3 regions of the Aureimonas sp. AU20 genome follow, and region 3 is predicted to be linked to each of the others. Evidence: riboswitches for the same ligand, from Rfam matches in the RefSeq annotation. Region 3 holds a riboswitch; each other region holds the start of a gene.
What was found. Region 3 has a riboswitch for thiamine pyrophosphate ahead of M673_RS09165 (FAD-dependent oxidoreductase). Riboswitches for the same ligand answer to the same signal wherever they lie in the genome.

Region 1: it holds a riboswitch for thiamine pyrophosphate, as region 3 does, so the genes downstream of both, M673_RS00700 (ABC transporter permease) here and M673_RS09165 (FAD-dependent oxidoreductase) in region 3, are expected to answer to the same signal.
Region 2: it holds a riboswitch for thiamine pyrophosphate, as region 3 does, so the genes downstream of both, thiB (thiamine ABC transporter substrate binding subunit) here and M673_RS09165 (FAD-dependent oxidoreductase) in region 3, are expected to answer to the same signal.

The regions. Positions count from the first base shown of each region.
Region 1 covers NZ_CP006367.1:158,608-160,861, reverse strand. Annotated here, with positions in the region: gene M673_RS00705 (ABC transporter substrate-binding protein) at 1-587, opposite strand, end outside; gene M673_RS00700 (ABC transporter permease) at 587-1,372, opposite strand; TPP riboswitch at 1,511-1,612, opposite strand; gene M673_RS00695 (UDP-glucose dehydrogenase family protein) at 2,051-2,254, opposite strand, start outside.
Region 2 covers NZ_CP006367.1:1,215,419-1,217,672, reverse strand. Annotated here, with positions in the region: gene M673_RS05510 (acyltransferase family protein) at 1-28, shown strand, start outside; tRNA gene M673_RS05505 (tRNA-Arg) at 97-173, opposite strand; gene M673_RS05500 (thiamine diphosphokinase) at 234-884, opposite strand; TPP riboswitch at 1,254-1,355, shown strand; gene thiB (thiamine ABC transporter substrate binding subunit) at 1,401-2,254, shown strand, end outside.
Region 3 covers NZ_CP006367.1:2,083,337-2,085,590, reverse strand. Annotated here, with positions in the region: gene M673_RS09175 (thiazole synthase) at 1-189, opposite strand, end outside; gene thiS (sulfur carrier protein ThiS) at 194-391, opposite strand; gene M673_RS09165 (FAD-dependent oxidoreductase) at 388-1,350, opposite strand; TPP riboswitch at 1,508-1,620, opposite strand; gene ybaL (YbaL family putative K(+) efflux transporter) at 1,621-2,254, opposite strand, start outside.

The DNA of each region.
Region 1 (2,254 bases), 1.8 Mb from region 3:
CGACCCTCGTGCTTTTCGAGCCGCATCTGCGTCGCCTCGAAATTGCGATAGGAGCCGATCGTGGCGTCCACATTGCCGGCGCTGAGCGAGGCGGTGAGCGCGAAGTTGACGTTCACCAGCTCCACGTCGGACAAAGCGAGGCCGGCCGAGCCGAGCATGGCGGAGAGAACCGCCTCCTCCACGCCCGCGACGGAATAGCCGATGCGCTTGCCCTTCAGATCGGCCAGCGTCTTGATCGGCCCGTTCGCCAGCACCGCGACCGTGTTGAGTGGCGTTTCAATCAGCGTTCCGAAGCGCACGAGCGGCAGCCCGGCCGCATGGTCGAGCATCAGGCTCGGCTGGTAATGGAGTGCGACATCGGCCTGGCCCGCCGCCAGAAGGCGCGGCGGGGCGGACGGGTCGGCCGGCGGCACCAGTTCCACATCCAGCCCGTGGCTGGCGAAGATGCCCTTCTCCTTGGCGACGACCAGCGGCGCATGGTCCGGGTTCACGAACCATTCCAGCAGGACGGTCAGCTTGTCGGCTGCGAGAACCGGCGTCGCCAGGAGCGAGACGGCCAGCGCGGCGGCCGCGAGGAAAGGACGCATCAGGAGGACTTTCTTCGAAGGAGAGAGGGAAAGGGGGAGGGGCCGCTCTCGGCGGCCCAAGGGGCGAGGCGGGGGGCGAACTCGTCCACCAGTGCGCGCAGCGCCAGGGTCATCGCGGCGAGGATGGCCAGCGCCGCGAACATCAGGTCGGTTTGCATCCGGGCATTGGCCTGGATCATCACGAAGCCGAGCCCGCCCGAGGCGCCGACCCATTCGCCGATCACCGCGCCGAGCGGGGCGAGGGGGGCGGCGACGCGAAGGCCGGTGACCAGCGCCGGCATGGCGAGCGGAATGCGAACGAAGCGCAGCGTCTGCCAGTGGCTCGCCACGGTGAGCGCGGTGGCGTCGAGCAGTTCGGGCTCGGTGCGCCGCAGCCCGTCCGCGAAGGCCGAGGCGACGGGGAAGAACAGAACCAGCGAGGCCATCACGACCTTCGAGGCGAGACCGAATCCGAGCCAAAGCACGAGCAGGGGCGCCAGCGCGAAGACCGGCATGGCCTGGAGCACGAGAAGCAGCGGCCAGGCCACGCGCCCGAAGCGCGGCCAGAGCACCACGCCAAGCCCCGCCAGCGCGCCGGCCAGCGAGCCGAACAGGAGGCCGAGCACCGTCTCGATCAGCGTCAGCCAGCCATTGGCCAGAAGAAAGCCGGAGCGCGTCCACAGCACCTCGGCGACCCGCAGCGGCCCGGGCAGCATGTAAGGCGGCGGCTGCGCCAGCGCGACGAAGAGCCCCCAGGCCAGAAGCACCGCGAGAAGCCCGAACAGGGTGGCGCGAAGGGCGCGCATATCGACCTAGACCCCGCAGCGGGCGAGGCGGGGCCAGTCGGGGCGGCAGGGCGGATGGTGGCGCATGCGATCTCCTCAGCCCCGAAGCAGGGTCCGCAAGAGATCCGGAGTGAAGCGAAGAAGGTGCGCGGGCGGCAGAGCGCCGCCCATTCCCGTTCCTACGCCGGTATGACCCGGATCAGGTTCAAGGGTTCGGCTCTCGCCATCTCAGCGCCTCGCGGCACACCCCTCGGAATGAGCCAAGTGATGCCGGCCTCGTTGTGCTTTGTCAACCGAAGCGCCCAAGGGGGGGGGCGGCCCTAGGCGTGCCGTTCGACGGCGGAGCGGTGCCGCGTGATGCCTCGTCGTTCGCGAGCCGCCAAACGCTCGGGATGCGAGAACGTATCGGCGAAGACGAGCAACAGTCCCAGTGCCCATAGGGACAGACGAACCTCTGCCCGTGTGAAACGGCTCGCCTTTGGACGGCGGCGGAACGTCGCCAAACTGCCGGACCCGACCGGGTCGTAAGCAGTCTCTTGGGACTTGGAACGAAACCTGTCGGGATTGGACGCCTTGAGCCCTTTGTCCCGCCCCGTCGTCGCCCCTGCTTGAGCGAAGCCACCGGCATCCCTCAAGCCTTGCTCTCCGCGAACAGGCCAAAATCCCTCGCCTATCCGCCGCCCGTCTCGTCCCGAGGTCTCAGGCCGGCAGAAGCTCGGGCGCGGGCACGCCGGCCCGGCCGATCGAGAGATAGCCGAGCCCCGCCTTCGCCACTTCGGCCGGCACGAAGACATTTCGGAAATCGACGATCATGGGTGTGCGCAGGAGGCGCTTGTAGTCGGCCAGCGGGCGCTCGGCGAACTCGCGCCATTCGGTGGCGAGCACGCAGAGATCGGCCCGGTC
Region 2 (2,254 bases), 870 kb from region 3:
TCCAATCGAGATCGCGCCGGCTCCGTAAGGGCAGCGCAAAGCGGGTCGCCGGCGGACGCCAAGGCGTGCCTCGTAAAAATGCGGATTTGGGGAGAATGGTGATCCCAGTTGGATTCGAACCAACGACCCCCAGATTAGGAATCTGGTGCTCTATCCTGCTGAGCTATGGGACCCTCAGGGACTTATAGCGGACGCGGCGGGGTTGGCCAAGGGCGGGGGCTGCATTCGCTGGGTCAGCGGCGCGCCGGGTCGGCTTGGAGAAGAAGGATCGCGCGGCCGGTTTCCAGGCCGAGGCGGATCGGGCCGGTCGCTTCGTTGGACTGGGTCAGGATCGAGGGGAAGGGAATCTCCACGCGGGCGAGCGGAAAGCGCGCGCCCTCGACCGTCAGGCCAGTGAGATCGGTGAACTTAAGCAGCGAGAACTGCGCGCCCGGCTCGGCCTCGATGTCCGTCCAGCCGGGGCGCAGCGGCAGGGCGTGCTCGATCCCGTCGAACAGCGCGAGAGTCAGCGAGGGGTCCGCCTCCACTTCCCGCAATGCGATGACCAGATGGGAAAAGGCGTGGTCGCTGCGCCCGCCGAGCGCGCCGACAAGGAGAAGGTCGCGTCCGCCGAGAAGCTTCGCGGCTTCGATCGCGAGTTCGCCGTCGGTGCGATCCTTGTCGCGCGGAAAGGCCTCGCGCGCCATCGCGCAGTCGCGCAGCGCAGCCGGCGGCTCGGACGGGGCGGAGTCGAAATCGCCGATCCAGAGTTCGGGGCAAAGGCCCAGCGCCACGGCATGCGCGATGCCGCCATCCGCCGCGATCACGCGACGGCCGGCGACGGCTTGGCGCAGCGCGGGCGTCGGGTCGATCGGCCCGGCCAGAAGGATGGCAAAACGGCTCATGTGAATTCCTCCGAACCTCCATAGGCCCCTCCCCGGAGGATGGAGCCAGTTCGGTTGCGGCATGCAAGGCCGACCCGGGCGGTATCACGCCCGATCGGCAGGCCGCGAGAGCGGCCCGCCTTGCAAGGGTTTCGATCAACGCCTCATAGGGTGCGGCCAGTCCGAATGCCAGAGGGCTGGCTTGCCCCTGCGCTCGTGGGTCCGATGCTGCCCTTTGCTGCCTGGACCCAGCCGAACGCGACACGGCTCGATGCTCAACAAGGTTTGGTCAGCGCTTTCTAGCAAGTGACGATCGACAGGCGCCTGCCACCCCGTGGTCCCGCGCGCCAAACGCCCTTGCCGCGTTTCCTCTGCCCCGCTAGTTAAGATCCCGCTCACACGGGGTGCCCTTCGGGGCTGAGAGGCGCTACGGCCCAACCCGACGAACCTGATCCGGCTCGCACCGGCGGAGGGATGGAGAGCGTCGCGGCACTGGCCCGAGGGCGTTTTCGTTCATCCGAAACCATGGAGAACGGGATGCTTCGCCCTGCCCTCGCCGTCGGACTTCTGGCCTCCCTCGCGGGTCTTTCCCCCGCCCTGGCGCAGGACAGCGGCAAGCCCGTCCTCACCGTCTATACCTATGAGAGCTTCGTGCCGGACTGGGGTCCCGGCCCCAAGGTCGAGGCGGCCTTCGAGGCCGAATGCGGCTGCGACCTGCGCTTCGTCGGGTTGGAGGATGGCGTCGCCATTCTCAACCGGCTGAAGCTGGAGGGCGAGAGCACGCAGGCCGATGTCGCGCTCGGCCTCACCGCGGAGCTGGTGCCGGAGTTCAAGAAGACCGGGCTATTCGCGCCGTCCGGCGTCGATCTGTCACCGCTCGCCATTCCCGGCGGCTTCTCGGACGATGTCTTCGTGCCCTTCGACTATTCCTATCTCGCCTTCGTCTACGACACGGAGGTGGTGAAGACCCCGCCCGCCAGCCTGGACGAGCTGGTGAACGGCGATCCCGAGCAGAAGATCGCGATCCAAGATCCGCGCACCTCGACGCCGGGCCTCGGCTTTCTCCTTTGGATGAAGGCGGTCTATGGCGATGGCGCCGAGGAAAAGTGGCGCACGCTTTCGCGGCGCATCCTGACCGTGACGCCCGGCTGGAGCGAGGCCTATGGCCTCTTCACCAAGGGCGAGGTGCCGATGGTCCTCTCCTACACCACCTCCCCCGCCTATCATCAGATCGAGGAAGGCACCGAGCGCTACAAGGCGGCGGCCTTCTCGGAGGGGCACTATCTCCAGGTGGAGCTTGCGGGCCGGCTGCGCACGTCGAAACAGCCCGAGCTCGCGCAGCGCTTCCTCGCCTTCACCCTGACGCCTGCTTTCCAGAAGCTGATCCCGAC
Region 3 (2,254 bases):
GCCGAGATCGCGCAACTCGTCCCAGAAGCCCGGGCCCCGCGCCGCGCCGAGATTCTGTTCGCGCCGAAGCGAGACGGTGACCAGCGCGGGCTCAGCTGCGCGGATCGCATCCCGCATCACGGCCGGGGATGGATAAAGTGCGGTGCCCAGCATCATGCGAGAGGCATAGTCGCGATCGTAGATGCGCATGGCGTCAGCCTCCCTGCATGGGGCTGAGCAGTTCCACCGCGTCGCCCTCCGAAAGCCGGATCTCGGCGCGCTCGGCGCGCGGCACGAATTCGCGGTTCACCGCGGTCGCCACCGTTTCGGGCTCGACCCCGAGCTCAGCGAGAAGCCGATCGAGCGTGGCGGACGCGACCTCGCGCCGCTCGCCGTTGAGATGAAGGATCATGCCGCCTCCATGAGGGACTGGATTTCAAGGCTGGCCTCGGCTGACAGGGCCGGCGCCAGAAGGAAGCCGTGGCGATAAAGCCCGGTGAAGCTGACGACGCGGCCGGTGCGGGTGACGCGCGGCAGATTGTCGGCAAAGGCCGGCCGGCAGGCCGCGCCGGTTTCCAAGATTTCGGCCTCGGCGAAAGCGGGGTGCAGGGCGAACACGGCGGAAAGGAGTTCCACGGTCGAGCGCAAGGTGATCGGACCGGCGCGTTCGCTCTCGATCATGGTCGCGCCGACCATGAAGACCCCATCCTCGCGCGGCACGACATAGATCGGCCAGCGGGGATGAAGCAGCCGCACCGGGCGGTCCAGGCGCACATCGCGGCTGCGGATGATGACCATCTCGCCGCGCACTCCGCGAAGCCCGGGCGCCTCGGCGTTGAGCCCCCGGCAGTCCACCACCGGCTCGTCCGCGAAGGCATCGGGCTCGGCCTGCGAGCCGAACAGCACCGTGCCGCCGCCCTCCTCGATCCGGCGGACCAGAAGCGCCAGCGCCTGGCGCGGGTCGAGATGGGCTTCGTCAGCATAGAACAGCGCCTGACGGAATCGGCCGGCGAGATCGGGTTCGAGATCCGCCACCCCTTCCGCGTCGAGCATCCGGTGCCCGCGCGTTCGCGATGCGAACTGACGAAGGTCGGCGCCGTCGCGCGGCGCGGCGAGCACCAGGGTTCCCTTGCGGCTCACCGGCGCCCGCTCGGCCCAGAAGTCGATGCCGCGAAGACCCGGCTCGATGATGGCGGGATCGGCCGTCGCCGCTTCGCAATAGGGCGCGAGCATGCCGCCCGCGAGCCAGGACGCCGCGCGCTGGCCGAGTTCGCCGGCCGCCTCGTGAACCACCACGCGGCGCCCCGCCTCCGTCAGCCTGGAGGCCGTCGTGAGCCCGGCGACGCCGGCGCCTAGAATATGGACGGTCATGCCGCGATGCGCCCGTAGGCAAGCGTCGGTGAAGGATGGGTCGCGCGCATGCCTCGTCTTCCGCCGATTTCGACCCGGCGCGCGCGACTGTGGGCGGGGCGTTCCAGCGGCGCGAAGCCCTTTCGAACCATCGAGGTTCGAAGCGCCGCGCCAGCCGGAGTCGAGATCGCTCCATCCCTACGCCAGTGCGAACTGGATCAGGTTCTTGGGGTCGCCGAACATCGCGTCGGCCTCTCAGTTCCCGCTAGCGGAACTCCCCCTGGACTATCCTCAAGGTAAGCGTTCGGTGGGGCGTGTCAACTCGCCCTCGCCCGCGCCGGTGAGTTCGGGAAGGATCGGCGCCTCGTCCGGCAGGAGCGGCCCCCGGGCGCCCGGCGCGTCGGAACCGAGGTCGAGAAGATGGTCTGCGATGGCCTGCGCCGTCACCTCGTCGCCGTTCACCACCATGTCGGCTCCGGCCTGGATCAGCCGCTCGCGCTGCTCGCCGGAATGGACGCGCGCCGTGATGCGGATGTCAGGATTGGCGGCCTTCGCGGCGGCGATCATCGCAACGGCCTCGAAACTGTTGGGGAAGGCGAGCACGAGATCGCGCGCCCCGGCGATGTTGGCGGCTTCCAGCACTTCGGGCTTCACCGCGTTGCCGACCACCGTTTCGAACCCGCTCGCGCGCACCCGCGCCACGCGCTTGTCGGCATCCTCAATAACCACGAAGGACCGACCGGCATCGGCCAGCCGACGCGCGATCTTGGAGCCGACGCGGCCGAAGCCGACGAGGATGAGATGGCCCTTTTGTTCGGTCGGGCGCAAGAGATCGTCCTCGATCGCCACGCTGCCGCTCGGAATATGGGTCGGCGCTTCCGCCGCCGGGAGTTCGGAGGGTTCCTCCGAAGCGCCGCCGAGGGCG